DNA from 2 places in the Streptomyces sp. NPDC047515 genome. Region 2 is predicted to be linked to the other one. Evidence: riboswitches for the same ligand, from Rfam matches in the RefSeq annotation. Region 2 holds a riboswitch; the other holds the start of a gene.
What was found. A riboswitch is a leader RNA that binds a small molecule or an ion and turns the genes downstream of it on or off. The one in region 2 is predicted to bind cobalamin.
Positions count from the first base shown of each region.

Region 1: another riboswitch for cobalamin. It lies ahead of ABZ826_RS02550 (ribonucleoside-diphosphate reductase subunit alpha); the one in region 2 lies ahead of ABZ826_RS34695 (ABC transporter substrate-binding protein).

Region 1 covers NZ_JBEYTM010000002.1:251,655-259,150, reverse strand. Annotated here, with positions in the region: gene ABZ826_RS02570 (family 20 glycosylhydrolase) at 1-755, opposite strand, end outside; gene ABZ826_RS02565 (helix-turn-helix domain-containing protein) at 778-1,752, opposite strand; gene ABZ826_RS02560 (hypothetical protein) at 1,834-2,046, shown strand; gene ABZ826_RS02555 (ribonucleotide-diphosphate reductase subunit beta) at 2,105-3,139, opposite strand; gene ABZ826_RS02550 (ribonucleoside-diphosphate reductase subunit alpha) at 3,139-5,550, opposite strand; cobalamin riboswitch at 5,690-5,825, opposite strand; gene mctP (monocarboxylate uptake permease MctP) at 5,997-7,496, opposite strand, start outside.
Region 2 covers NZ_JBEYTM010000072.1:14,153-21,648, forward strand. Annotated here, with positions in the region: gene ABZ826_RS34675 (beta-ketoacyl-[acyl-carrier-protein] synthase family protein) at 86-1,363, shown strand; partial or broken gene ABZ826_RS34680 (acyl-CoA dehydrogenase) at 1,377-3,421, shown strand; gene ABZ826_RS34685 (acyl carrier protein) at 3,509-3,784, shown strand; gene ABZ826_RS34690 (beta-ketoacyl-[acyl-carrier-protein] synthase family protein) at 3,781-5,004, shown strand; cobalamin riboswitch at 5,082-5,271, shown strand; gene ABZ826_RS34695 (ABC transporter substrate-binding protein) at 5,333-6,373, shown strand; gene ABZ826_RS34700 (iron chelate uptake ABC transporter family permease subunit) at 6,370-7,461, shown strand; gene ABZ826_RS34705 (ABC transporter ATP-binding protein) at 7,458-7,496, shown strand, end outside.

The DNA.
Region 1 (7,496 bases), on a different contig from region 2:
TCGACCTGGTTGATGAAGTCGACGAAGAGGTCGTCGGGGGTCGCGCTCGCGCCGAACTTCGCGGTCGCCGCGGTCTGCAGCTGCGGGTAGTCCGGGTAGGAGGAGCCGATCATGTACTCGTCGGCGCCCATGTGCCAGGTGCGGGTGTCCCACACCTTCAGGGCCTCGTCGACCATGGAGGTGTAGTAGGTCAGCGCCTCGGGCCGGGAGATGTCGAGCCGGGGCGGGGAGGCGATACCGTTCCTGTCCTTGAGCTGGAGCTCCGGATGGTTCTCCAGGTAGGTGTCCATGTGGCCGGGGGAGTTGATCTCCGGCACCAGCTCGATGTGGTACTTCTTCGCCAGCGCGACCAGGGTACGGACCTGCGGCTTCGGGTAGTAGCGCCAGAACGCCGACGCCGGGTCGGTGTCGCTCCTGACCTTGGCCTCGATCCACAGCTGGTTGAGCTTCTGGGACGCCATGTCCTTCATCAGCCGCTCGAACCACGGGCTCGAGACGTTGATGTAGCAGGCGCACACTCCGACCCCGCGCTCACAGTACGCGGGCACGTCGGTCGCCGAACCGCGCGCGGCGCGGCCGTCGTCGTTCAGCAGCTGGAGGACGGTCCGCGAACCGTAGGAGACGCCGGTGGAGGTTGCGGCCGTGACCGTGACCCGGTCGCCGACGTCGAGCCGATAGCCCTCCGCGCCCAGCGAACCCCTCAGGGACGGGTCCTGGCGCAGCACGATGTCACCGGTGCGGGCCGCCGCAAGGATCGGACGTCAGATCTGTCAGGGATCACGCCACTTCGGTCATGGCTCCGGGGCCACGGAAGGTGCGGCGATACGCGTTCGGCGTGGTACCCAACGATCGTACGAACTGATGGCGCAGCGCGGCAGCCGTTCCGAAGCCGGTGCGCCCGGCGATCGTGTCCATCGTTTCGTCGGATGTCTCCAGGAGGTGCTGTGCCAGCAGCACCCGCTGACGGAGCAGCCAGCGGTAAGGAGTGGTGCCGGTCTCCTGCTGGAAGCGGCGGGCGAAGGTGCGCGGGGACATGTGCGCCTGGGTGGCGAGCTGTTCCACGGTCATCTCCTGGTCGAGGTGGCGCTCCATCCAGGCCAGGGTTCCGCCGACCGTGTCGCACCGGGTACGGGGCAGCGGCCGCTTGATGTACTGCGCCTGCCCGCCGTCGCGGTGCGGCGGCACCACCATGCGGCGGGCGATGGCGTTGGCGGCATCGGGGCCGTACGCCTGCCGGACCAGATGCAGACAGGCGTCGATCCCGGCCGCCGTGCCCGCCGAGGTGATGACCGGGCCCTCGTCCACGTACAGCACATCGGGTTCGACGACCGCCCGTGGGAAGCGACGAGCCAGTTCGTCGGCATGACGCCAGTGGGTGGTGCAGCGGCGGCCGTCCAGCAGCCCGGCCGCTCCGAGCACATAGGCCCCGGAGCAGACGCTCATCACCCGGGCGCCCCGGTCCACGGCCCTGCGCAGGGCGTCGAGGAGCTCCTCGGGGTAGTCCCGTGCGATGTAGTGGCTGCCGGCCGGCACGGCGATGAGGTCGGCCTCCTCCAGACGGTCGAGGCCGTGCGGCGTACTGATGGTGAATCCGGCGTGGGTCCGCAGCACCGGGCCCTCGGCGGAGACCACGGCGAAATCGTGGACCGGCAGGCCCTCGTCACTGCGGTCGAGCCCGAAGACCTCGCACAGCACGCCCAGCTCGAAGGGATGGACCTCGTCGAGCAACAGGGCGGCAACATTCTTCAGCATGATGCCAGTGTGGCAGTAATTCGATGGTCCATGACAGTCCTGCCACTGCCGGAATCCGCTCGCGCGGACGAGAGTAGAGCCATGAACACATTCCTGAACGTCCTGGGCATAGCGGTACTTTTCGTCCTCGTCCTGCTGCCCACCCTGGCCGGACTCGCCAGGGAGCGCCGCATCGACCGCGCACTGCGGGAGGCGGAACGGGCGCGGGGGGACGCGCCCCCGGAAACGACGGGCGCCGCGCAACCGGTCACGGTCGCGCGGCGCCCCTACCTCAGAAGCTGGGCCAGGATCTAGGGGTATTTCATCTGGATCACGCCGGGCTTGCCGATCCGGCCCGATCCAACCGAAAGACCTAGAAGTCGTCGTCGAACGCGACCGAGCCCTCCACCGCCACCTGATAGGCCGACGGCCGGCGCTCGAAGAAGTTCGTCAGCTCCTGCACGCCCTGCAACTCCATGAACGAGAACGGGTTCTCGGAGCCGTAGACCGCCGGGAAGCCCAGCCGCGTGAGCCGCTGGTCGGCCACGCACTCCAGGTACTGCCGCATCGACTCCGTGTTCATGCCCGGCAGACCGTCACCGCACAGATCACGGCCGAACTGCAGCTCGGCCGCCACGGCCTCCTTCAGCATGTCGGTGACCTGCTGCTGGAGCTCGTCGTCGAAGAGGTCGGGCTCCTCCTTGCGGACGGTGTCCACGACCTCGAACGCGAAGTTCATGTGCATCGTCTCGTCACGGAAGACCCAGTTGGTGCCCGTGGCGAGACCGTGCAGCAGACCCCGCGAGCGGAACCAGTAGACGTACGCGAACGCGCCGTAGAAGAACAGCCCCTCGATGCACGCCGCGAAGCAGATCAGGTTCAGCAGGAAGCGACGGCGGTCGGCCTTCGTCTCCAGCCGCTCGATCTTCTCGACCGAATCCATCCACTTGAAGCAGAACTGCGCCTTCTCGCGGATGGACGGGATCTCCTCGACCGCGTCGAACGCGGCGGCACGGTCGTCCGGATCGGGCAGATAGGTGTCCAGCAGCGTCAGATAGAACTGGACGTGCACAGCCTCCTCGAAGAGCTGCCGCGAGAGATACAGCCGCGCCTCGGGGGAGTTGATGTGCTTGTACAGCGTCAGTACGAGGTTGTTGGAGACGATCGAGTCACCCGTCGCGAAGAACGCGACGAGCCGGCCGATCATGTGCTGCTCGCCGGGGGAGAGCTTCGCGAGGTCGGCGACGTCGGAGTGGAGATCGACCTCCTCCACCGTCCAGGTGTTCTTGATCGCGTCGCGGTAGCGCTCGTAGAAGTCCGGGTAGCGCATGGGCCGCAGGGTCAGTTCGAAACCCGGGTCGAGCAGGTTCTTGACGAGCGCGGACTTCTCGGAGTTGGTGGAGCTCATTACTGACAGGCCTCGCAGGACTCGGGGTTCTCCAGGGAGCAGGCGATCGCGTCGGCGTCGGGCGTCGAAGCCTGCTGTACGGGGATGGGGGCGCTGGCCGCGGTCCGGCCGGAGGCCGCACGGGCGATCCGGGTCGCCGGGCGCGAGCGCAGGTAGTACGTCGTCTTCAGCCCCTGCTTCCAGGCGTACGCGTACATCGAGGAGAGCTTGCCGATCGTCGGCGTCTCCATGAAGAGGTTCAGCGACTGGCTCTGGTCGAGGAACGGCGTACGGGCCGCCGCCATGTCGATCAGTCCGCGCTGCGGGATCTCCCACGCCGTGCGGTACAGCGCCCGCACGTCCTCAGGGATCCAGGCGAAGCCCTGCACGGAGCCGCTCGCGTCGCGCAGTGCCTCGCGGGTCCGCGCGTCCCAGACGCCGAGCTGCTTCAGCTCCTCCACCAGATACGCGTTGACCTGGAGGAACTCACCGCTGAGCGTCTCGCGCTTGAAGAGGTTGGAGACCTGCGGCTCGATGCACTCGTACACACCCGCGATCGAGGCGATCGTCGCCGTGGGCGCGATGGCGAGCAGCAGCGAATTGCGCATGCCGCTCTTCGCGACGCGGGCGCGCAGCGCGTCCCAGCGCTCCGGCCAGTTCAGCTCCGTGTCGTAGTGGTCGGGGTGCAGCACCCCGCGCGCGGCACGCGTCTCGGCCCAGGCCGGCAGCGGGCCCGACCGCTCGGCGAGCTCGCAGGACGCCTCGTACGCCGCGAGCATGATCCGCTCGGAGATCTTCGTGGAGAGAGCGCGCGCCTCGGGGGAGTCGAACGGCAGCCGCAGCTGGAAGAAGACGTCCTGCAGACCCATCGCGCCCAGGCCGACCGGGCGCCACTTCGCGTTGGAGCGGCCGGCCTGCTCGGTCGGGTAGAAGTTGATGTCGACGACCCGGTCGAGGAAGGTCACGGCGGTCCGGACGGTGGCGTCCAGCCGCTCCCAGTCGATGGTGCCCTCGGCGACGAACGCGCCGAGGTTGACCGAACCCAGGTTGCAGACGGCCGTCTCGCCGTCATCGGTGACTTCGAGGATCTCGGTGCACAGATTCGAGGAGTGGACGACGCGGCCCGGCTCGGCGGTCTGGTTCGCGGTCCGGTTGGAAGCGTCCTTGAACGTCATCCAGCCCTGGCCGGTCTGCGCGAGGGTACGCATCATCCGGCCGTACAGCTCGCGGGCCGGCATCGACTTGCGGGCCAGCCCCTTGGCCTCGGCGGCCCGGTACGCGGCGTCGAAGTCGTCGCCCCACAGGTCGACCAGCTCGGGCACGTCCGCGGGCGAGAACAGCGACCACTCGCCGTCCGCGTCGACCCGGCGCATGAACTCGTCCGGGATCCAGTGCGCCAGGTTGAGGTTGTGCGTACGCCGCTGGTCCTCGCCCGTGTTGTCGCGCAGCTCCAGGAACTCCTCGATGTCCGCGTGCCAGGTCTCCAGGTAGACGGCGGCGGCGCCCTTGCGGCGGCCCCCCTGGTTGACCGCGGCGACGGAGGCGTCGAGCGTCTTCAGGAACGGCACGATGCCGTTGGAGTGCCCGTTGGTACCGCGGATCAGCGAACCGCGGGCGCGGACGCGGGAGTACGAGAGCCCGATGCCGCCCGCGTGCTTCGAGAGCCGCGCCACCTGGTGGTAGCGGTCGTAGATCGAGTCGAGCTCGTCGAGCGGGGAGTCCAGCAGGTAGCAGGAGGACATCTGCGGGTGCCGGGTACCGGAGTTGAACAGGGTCGGCGAGGAGGGCAGATAGTCGAGCCGGCTCATCAGCCCGTACAGCGCGGCCACTTCGTCCAGAGCGCGCCGCGAACCGTTCTCGGCGAGCCCGGCCGCGACCCGCAGCATGAAGTGCTGGGGCGTCTCGATGACCTGGCGGGTGTGCGGGTGGCGCAGCAGATAGCGGCTGTGCAGGGTCCGCAGCCCGAAGTAGCCGAACCGGTCGTCGGCGCCGGCGGCGAGCGAGCGTTCCACCAGCGCGTCGAGGGCGTCCGCGTGCAGCGCGACGAACTCGGCGGTACGGTCCGCGATCAGGCCCTCGTGGTGTCCGACGGCGACGGACGCGGAGAAGGAGACCGCGCCCTGGCCGGCCGCCTCGTCCGCGATGGCGTGGGTCAGGAGCCTGGCGGCGAGCCGGGAGTAGGCGGGGTCCTCGGAGATCAGCCCCGCGGCGGCCTCGGTGGCCAGCGAGCGCAGCTCGGCCTCGTCCGACCGGGCGCTGCGTCCGCGCAGCGCGGCGGCGGCGACACGACCGGGGTCGGTGTCGGGCAGATCGACGGTGAGGTCGGTCAGGGTCCGCAGCAGTGCGGTCCCCGGTCCGTCGTGTGCGGTCCCCTCGGACTCGGCCGCTTCGGACACGGCGACTGAAGCCGGATCGGCTGGCGCGATGGTCACGTGATGCTCTCCCTCGCTCGGCTCGGGGCCGGCGGGGAACGGGGGGCAGCCGGGCAGAGGCGGGCCCGAGCGGGGCAGCACTCCGTACGGCGTCCACCGGCCCATCCGCGAGGCCCGGACGTCTGGCATCCGGTTCGGTCGAGCCGGATGCGCTGTCGGCAGGTCCTCGGACTTACTCGGGGGTGCGCAAAAGCGCACCGAACACACCGTTGCGGGACAGTTCCGGATTCGCACCGGATTCCCCTGCGGCGACAGCGAGCATGAGCATACATGTGGGGGCCGCCCGATGAGGCAGCCCCCACATGTTGTGTCGGCCGACTCGGGTCAAGCCCACAGAACGAGCTGTGCGGCCCTCTCCGGGGCCGTCCGGCCCCATCCGCAGGGACGGCCCGCCGCGCCCCGCAGAAGGGGGCTCGACGGGCCGTCGGCCGGTGTCGGAGCGGTCGTCAGTGGCCGCCGCCCGGCGCTCCGGCCGTGGCCGGCGGGAGCTCCACCTGGACGTCCGGGTCGCCCGCGTCGGCCGTGTAGTCGCCCGGGGCGGTCTCGTCGATTCCGGCGGGTGCCTTCACGGCGTTCAGGACGAAGGTGAGCACCACCGTCACGATCACGTTCAGCACGAACGCCGTCAGACCGATGTAGCCGATCTCGCCGATGCCGGGAATCTCCTTGGACGAACCGCCGAAGTGCGCTTGGGTCGGGCTGGCGACCCCGTACGCGGCCACCGTGCCATACACCATGCCGACCGCCCAGCCCGCGAGCAGCGCCCAGCGGTGGAACCACCGGGTGAACAGGCCGCCGACCAGGGCCGGCATCGTCTGGAGGATCCAGATCCCGCCGAGCAGCTGGAAGTTGATCGCGACCGTCTTGTCCATGGTCAGGACGAAGGCGAGCGCGCCGACCTTCACCAGCAGGGACACCAGCTTGGAGACCTTGGTCTCCTGCTCCGGGGTGGCGTCCGGCTTCAGGAAGTCCTTGTAGATGTTGCGGGTGAAGAGATTCGCGGCGGCGATCGACATGATCGCGGCGGGCACCAGGGCGCCGATGCCGATGGCGGCGAACGCGACGCCCGCGAACCAGTCGGGGAACATGTTCTCGAACAGCTGGGGGATGGCCAACTGCCCGTTGTCCACCTTGATCCCGGCGGCGATGGCCATGAAGCCGAGCAGCGCGAGCAGGCCCAGCATCAGCGAGTACAGCGGCAGGATCGTGGTGTTGCGCCGGATCACATTGCGGCTGCGGCTGGAGAGCGTCGCCGTGATCGAGTGCGGATACATGAAGAGCGCGAGCGCCGAGCCCAACGCCAGGGTGGCGTAACCCCAGTGGCCCGCCTCGCCCGGCGCGAGCGCGCCGTGCGGTTTGCCGGTCTTCGGGTTGGTCTGCGAGAGCGCCTCGCCCGCCTTGGCGAAGATGTCGTGGAAGCCGCCGAGCTTGATCGGGATGTAGATGATCGCCACCGCGATGACGAGGTAGATCAGCCCGTCCTTGACGAACGCGATCAGCGCGGGCGCCCGCAGACCGGACGAGTAGGTGTACGCGGCGAGCACCGCGAACGCGATCAGCAGCGGCAGGTCCTTGATGAACCAGTGGGTGTTCTCGCCGCCGCCGACGCCCATCACGTCCAGCACCGCCTGGATGCCGACGAGTTGGAGGGCGATGTACGGCATCGTGGCGAGGATGCCCGTGACGGCGACCGCCAGCGACAGCCCCTTCGAGCCGAAGCGTCCGCGGACGAAGTCCGAGGTGGTGACGTACCCGTGCTTGTGCGAGACCGACCACAGCCGCGGCAGGAAGGTGAAGATCAGCGGGTACACGAGGATCGTGTACGGCACGGCGAAGAAGCCTGCCGCGCCCGCCGTGTAGATCAGCGCGGGCACGGCGACGAAGGTGTACGCGGTGTACAGGTCGCCGCCGAGCAGGAACCAGGTGACCCAGGTGCCGAACGACCG
Region 2 (7,496 bases):
TTCGGCCCAGTGAGCGCATCCTCGCCGGGGCTACTGCCGTTCGGCAACCGGTAGGCGTGATCGATTACGAGGAGGGGGCGGGAACATGGGGCGGACCGACGCGGGTGTCGCGGTGACAGGCGTGGGGATGGTGACCTCCGCGGGCGCGGACGAGCGCGCCTTCTGGGCGGGACTGTGCGAGGGCGTTTCCACGGCTCGCCGCTGCGACGAACTGGCCGGGCTGCCGGTCGACTTCGCCTGTCCGGTGGACGGGATCGACCTGGACGAGGCCGTCGGCGGACGCTCGGTGTGGCGGATGGCGAGGTTCGTGAAGATGGCGCTGGCCGCCGCCCGGCAGGCCGTGGCGGACGCGGGACTGTCACCGGAGCGCTGGGACGGCGACCGGGTGGGGGTGGTGCTGGGCGTCGGCGTGGGCGGGGTGTCCGTGCTCGCCGACAATCAGCGCAAGCTGGACGACGCCGGGCCGGAGGCGGTGTCGCCGCTCCTGGTCCCGATGATGATGCCCAACGCCGCTGCCGGTGAGGTCGCCATCGCGTTGCGGGCCCACGGCCCGAGTCTGGCGCCCGCCACGGCGTGCGCGTCCGGGGCCAGCGCGATCGCCCTGGCCCGTGACCTGCTGACGAGCGGCCGGTGCGATGTGGTGGTGGCGGGCGGCGCGGAGTCCGTACTGACTCCGCTGGTGGTGAGCGCGTTCGCGGCAATGGGCGCGCTCTCCCGGCGGACCGGCGATCCGGTGGGGGCGTCGCGGCCGTTCGCCGCGGATCGGGACGGATTCGTGATCGGCGAGGGTGCCGCCGTCCTCGTGCTGGAGCGAACGCCCGACGCGCAGGCCCGCGGCGGACGGCCGCGTGCCCTGCTGACCGGTACAGGGTCCGCCACCGATGCCCACCACCCCACGGCCCCGCATCCGGACGGGGCGGGCGCGCGCAGGGCCGTGGGCGCGGCTCTGCGCGAGGCGGGCTGGGCGGCCCGCGACGTCGACCACATCAACGCGCACGGCACGTCGACCCCGCTGAACGACGCGATGGAGACCGCGCTCATCTCGGGGCTCTTCCCCCACCGCCCTTCGGTGACCGCCCCGAAGGGCGTGCTCGGGCACACCCTCGCCGCGGCCGGGGCGATCGAAGCGGTGGCCACCGTACTGACCCTGGAGCGCGGTCTCGTCCCGCCGATCGCCAATCTGGACTCGTTGCCGGACGGGTTCGACCTCGACTGCGTGGTCAAGGAGCCCCGCATGCAGGACGTCGAGCGGGCACTCAGCCACTCCTTCGGCTTCGGCGGACACAACGTCGTGCTCGCCTTCCAGCAGGCCGAAACGGACGGCCGGTCGCGGACGGCCCCCGGTGTCCTCGCCGTTGACTGATCGTTGTCGTCTCATGACCGCAACGATCGACAGCCCCTCCGCCGAACGGTCCACGGACCTGCTCACCGGCGTGCTCCTCGGCGACGGCTTCCGCCGGGAGCACGCCTTCTGGCAGCGGCTGATCAGCACAGAACCATTCCGCCGACCGGACCGCCGCACTCCCGAGGAGCGCCTGCGACTCGCCTACGAGCGGCTCCGGATCCTCAACGACCGCCTCGACAGCGGCGCACGGCTCGCCGCCGACCCGCGGGCCCTCGCGGCCCTGCACGAATGGCTCGGCCCGGTCGACCCGGCACTGACCACCGTGGCGGGCATCCACTACAACCTCTTTCTCGGCAGTCTCCTCGACCACGACGGCGACGGACAGCGCGATCTGTCGGACTTCCTGCGGCTGCGCAGCGTCGGCACTTTTCTCTGCACCGAGGTGGCACACGGCAACGACGCGGCGGCCGTCGAGACCACGGCCGCCTACGACCGCGAACGCGACGGGTTCGTTCTGCGCACGCCCCATGCGGGCGCCCAGAAGTTCATGCCCAACACCAGTCCGGCGGGCGGGCCCAAGACGGGGCTCGTGGCCGCGCGCCTGCTGGCCGACGGCACCGATCACGGGGTCTTCCTCTTCCTCGTACCGCTCACCGACGCCGTCCGGGCCCTGCCCGGTGTACGGGTCCGCAGGCTTCCCACGCGCACGGGGAGCCCGGTGGACCACTGCCTGACCTCCTTCGACGGGGTCTTCGTGGCACGCGAGGCGTTGCTCGGCGGGGACCATGGACGGATCGGTGACGACGGCGAGTTCAGCAGCGCCGTCGGCAACCGCAGGCGCCGCCTCCTCGCGTCGATCGGACGCGTCACCTCCGGCAAGATCTCCATGAGCGCCTGCGCGGTCGGCTCCGCGCGCGCGACGCTCGCGGTCGCCGTGCGCTACGGCGGCCACCGGTACATCTCCGGGCCCCGCGGATCCCGTCAGGTGCCGGTGATCGCCCACCGCAGCCATCACGGCCCGCTCGCCCGTGCCATGGCCACCGTCTTCGCGATGAGCCTGCTGCACCGCCGGGCCCTGGACCGCTGGGAGGCGCGGGTGGACGAATCGGGTCCGGACCACGAAGCGGCGGAACGACTGGTCGCCGTCGCCAAGGGGTGGATCACCTGGCAGGCCCGGTCCGTGATCGTCGAGTGCCGTGAACGGTGCGGTGCTCAGGCGCTTTTGGAGCACAACGGCATGAGTGAACTCATCACCGGGGTGGAAGGCGCCATCACGGCCGAGGGCGACAACCTGGCCATCCACGCCAAGGCCGCCGCGGAAATGCTCTTCGCCACCGAACCGGCCGGCCAGGGTGCTCCTTCCGGCGGGGAATCCGGCGACCTCGACGATCCCCGGTTCCTCGGCAGGCTCCTGGCGGCCCTGGAGGGGATCTGGTTCGACCGGGCCAGGGAGCGGATGAGCCGCGCACCGCACGGTGATCCGCTGGGTCGGTGGAACGCCGCGTCCGGGCCGGCCCTGCGTGGTGTCGAGGCGTACGCCCAGTGCCAGGCGGCCGAGGCGTACGCGGACGCGGCGACCGGTCTTCCGGACGGCCCCGCCCGTGAGCGACTGGTCGACCTGCAGAGGCTGTTCGCACTCGACCGGATCTCCCGGAACAGCGGTGATCTGCTGGCGGCAGGGCATCTGACGGTGAATCAGGTAAATGATCTGCCGGACGCCGTTGACCGGCTGATCACCGCAGTCGCCGCTCAGCTGCCCGCCCTCGTGGACTCCTTCGCACTGCCGCCGGAACTGCTCGCCGACTGGCCCATCGCGGGGGCCGACTACATCGAGGCGTACGACGACCCGGGGGCCGGCTGGCAGCCGTACGGGGACCGGGTGGCGGCTCGGGGGGAACGGTGAGGGCCGTGACGAGAACGGGAACAGCCGTGCGATCCGGCTCGGTGCGGGAGGCGGCCGGAGCCCTCGGTGTCCGCGCTGTGCTGCTGGTCTTCTGGGGTACGGCAGCCGCCCTGGCCCGGTGGTTCACGCAGCCGCGGCAGGGCGGTGGTGAATCGGTTCGGCACAAGGCGTAACTGGAGGCACGTCACCGAGTTGATTCGGCGTCGGGACGGTGCCCCCGCCGTCGCCGGCAGTCGTACCGAATGATGGAGAGGAAGCTCATGAGTGCGATTCATCCCAAGATCACCGAGGTTCTGACGCGCACCTTCAAAGTGCCCGCCGCCGAGATCCGCCCGGATTCCACGATGGACAGCCTGGAGATGGACTCCCTCGCCGTCGCCGAGTTCGCCGTGCTCATCAGGGAGACGCTGGGTGGCCGGGGAGACTTCGACAGGCTCCCCAAGGGAGCCACCCTGGCCGAGATCACACGATTCATCGACGGGGCCGGCGGCGGGGCGTCGGCGAGCGGCGCGGCACCGATGAGCAACGCCCGATGAACAGGCCCGTCATCGCCGTCACCGGCCTGGGCATGATCACCCCGGTCGGCAACGACACCGAATCCACCTGGAAAGGTGTGTGTGCCGGAATCTCACCGGTGCGTACCGTCGCGGCGCTCGAAGGCTGCGCGATCGACTTCGCCTGCACCGTCGACGGAATCGATCTGGACGGCGTGATCGGTGGCCGCACCTCGTTCCGGATGGGGAGGTACACCAAGTTCGCCGTTCTCGCCGCCCGGGAGGCGGTCGCCGATGCCGGGCTCGACCCGGCCGAGTGGGAGGGCGGCAGGGTCGCGGTGGTCGTCGGCACCAGCAGCGGGGGCTCCGCCTCACTGACCGAGCAGGCCGTCGTGCTCGACCGGCTCGGACCCGACGCCACCTCGCCGTCGGGCATCCTGCTCACCATTCCGAACATGCCGGCGGCCGAGATCGCGATCCAGTTGCGGGCCACCGGTCCCAGTATGGCGCCGTGCACCGCCTGTTCGTCCGGCGTCACGGCCCTGTCCGTCGCCCGCGATCTGCTGATCACCGGCCAGTGCGACATCGCGATCGCCGGAGCCACCGAGTCGATCGTCTATCCGGCCGCCATGGCCGGGTTCGCCCGGTCCGGGGCCGGGGCCCGGAGGGACGGCGACGCTGCCGGGCAGTGCCGGCCCTTCGCGGCCGACCGGGCCGGGCTGGTCATGGGCGAGGGCGCCGCCGTCATGGTGCTGGAACGGGCGGACGACGCCCGTGCCCGAGGAGCGGCACCGCGGGCGCTGGTCGCGGGCACCGGGGCCACCACCGACGCCCACCATCCCATCAGTCCGCATCCGTCCGGCGCGGTGGCCCGGCAGGCGGTGGAGATCGCGCTGCGCGACGCGGGCTGGGCGGCAAAGGACGTCGAGCACGTCAACGCACACGGCACGGCCACTCCGGTCAACGACGCCACCGAGGCCGCCCTCATCGCCCGGGTCTACCCGCACCGGCCGCCCGTCACCGCCTCGAAGGGCGTCCTGGGACACTGCATGGGGGCGGCCGGGGCGATCGAGGCCGGACTGACCGTCCTGACGCTGCAACGCGGAGTCGTGCCGCCGATCGCCAATCTGGACGCCCCGGCGCCCGAATTCGACATCAACTGCGTCACCAAGTCTCCGCTGCGGCAGCCCATCCGGCGTGCCGTCAGTCATTCCTTCGGGTTCGGCGGACACAACGCCGTGATCGCTCTTCAGCGCCCGTAGGCACCAGGCAGGTGGTGCGACGGGAAACGGCCCGGCGCACCACCTGCCACACCGCCCGTGAGCTGCGCAGAGGCCCGTGATAGCTTGCCGGAGCCAGTCGAACTCCACGAAGGAGTCAGGGAATCCGGTGAAAATCCGGAACTGACGCGCAGCGGTGAGGGGGACGGGCGGGGCCACGGCCACTGGGAGCACCCTCGGGTGCCCTGGGAAGGCGTCCCGTCCGCAGGAACCCGAGTCCGAAGACCTGCTGGCACCTGCGGTCCGGTACCGGGCGCAGGACGCCGTACAACGGGCTCCGCGTATGGGCCCAGAGACGCAGAGGGACTCCGTGCCGTCCATATCCAGCTCTGTCCGCACCATGGCCGTGCTCTCGGCGGGACTCGTCCTGCTGACCGCATGCGGCGGCGGAGCGAGAAACCCCGCCGCGAAGTCGGGCTTCATCGACGGATACCCGGTGACGCTGAAGAACTGCGGACGCACCGTCACCGTCGAATCCGCACCGCACCGCGCCGTATCGGTCGACCAGGGATCGACCGAGATCCTGCTCTCCCTCGGCCTCGCCGACCGGCTGGCCGCCACCGCGACCTGGACCGACCCGGTGATGAAGGGTCTGGAGAAGGCCAACGCCGGGGTCCCGAGGATCGCGGACAACCGGCCTTCCTCGGAGAAGGTCCTCGACCAGGAACCCGACTTCATCAGCGCGTCGTTCGAGTCGACGCTCGCCAAGGGCGGCGTCGCCCCGCGCGAACAGTTCGAGGAACTCGGGGTCCCCACCTATGTCTCGCCCGCCGACTGCACCGGCAAGGACAACAGCGGCAGCGGCGACGGCGCCCGTACCGAGCCGCTGACCATGGACAGCGTCTACGACGAGGTGCGCGAACTGGCTGGGGTGTTCGGCGTGGCCGAGCGCGGCGACCGGCTCGTGGCGCAACTGCGGGCCCGGGTCAAGAAGGCGACCGACGGCGTCGACGCCTCCGACGCCACCCTCCTCTACTGGTTCTCCGACTCCAAGGCCCCGTACCTGGCCGGCTGCTGCGGAGCACCCGGCATCATCACCCGGGAACTCGGCGCGAAGAACGTCTTCGACGACACCCGGGACGAATGGCCCCAGATCAGTTGGGAGACCGTCGCCGACCGCAACCCCGACGTCCTCGTCATCGGTGACCTGACCCGCAAGGCACAGACCGCCGAGAGCGCCGCCAAGAAGATCGAGTTCCTGGAGTCCAACCCCGTCACCAAGAACATGGACGCCGTCAGGCACCGGCGTTACGTCCTGCTGAGCGGCCAGGCCATGAATCCGTCCATCCGGACGGTCGAGGGTGTGGAACGCGTCGCCGCCGGGCTGCGCGCCTTCGGGCTCGCGGGATGACGGACACCGGACGCGCCGCGGCCCCGCAGGCGTCACGGACCTCCGCGGCCGGCGCGCGCGGTGCGACGGGCCCGCGGAAGCTGCGCGGCGCAATCCTGTGGGCCTGCGGCATCGCGCTGCTCGTGCTGTCCGTCGCGATCGCCGTCACCATCGGCCCCGCCCGTATCTCCGTCGCCGACGTCTGGTCCACGACGGCCTCCCACCTCGGCTGGGGCCGGTCACGGCTCACGCCGATCCGGGACGGCATCGTCTGGAACCTGCGCATGCCGCGCACCCTGCTCGCCGCGGTGTGCGGTGCCGGGCTCGCGGTGTGCGGCACCGTCATGCAGTCCCTGCTGCGCAACCCGCTCGCCGACCCGTTCGTCCTCGGCGTCTCCTCCGGTGCGTCGACCGGCGCGGTCGTGGTCGTCGTCCTCGGTGTCGGCGGGGGAGCGGTGTCGATCTCGACCGGCGCGTTCATCGGCGCCCTGTGCTCGTTCGCCCTCGTCCTGCTGCTCAGCCACACCCTGGGCGGCACGACCGACCGGGTCGTCCTCTCCGGTGTCGCGGCCATGCAGCTGTTCTCCGCACTCACTTCCTTCGTCGTGATGACCTCCGCCGACGCCGAGCAGACCCGCGGGGTGCTGTTCTGGCTGCTGGGCTCGCTCGGCGGAGTCGGCTGGATCGATGTGTGGATCTGCTCCGCCGTTCTCGTGGTGACGCTGCTGATCTGCCTGGGACACGCCCGCACACTCGACGCCTTCGCGTTCGGCCAGGAGGCAGCCGCCGCGCTCGGCGTCCATATCGCGCGCACCAGGATCGTGCTGCTGTGCACGACCGCGCTGCTGACCGCCGCGCTCGTCAGCTCGGCCGGCGCCATCGGTTTCGTCGGTCTGGTGCTGCCGCACGCCGCCCGTGCGCTCGCGGGCTCCGGGCACCGGCGGCTGCTCCCGCTCACCGCCCTGGCCGGGGCCGTCTTCCTGGTCTGGGTCGACACCCTGGCCAGGACGGTCCTCGACCCGCAGGAGGTGCCGGTGGGCGTCGTCACCGCCCTGATCGGCGTGCCCGCGTTCGTCCTGGTCCTCTACCGCACCCGGAGGATCACATGACGGGCGGAGTCACCCCGGGGCTGCGGGCCGAGCGG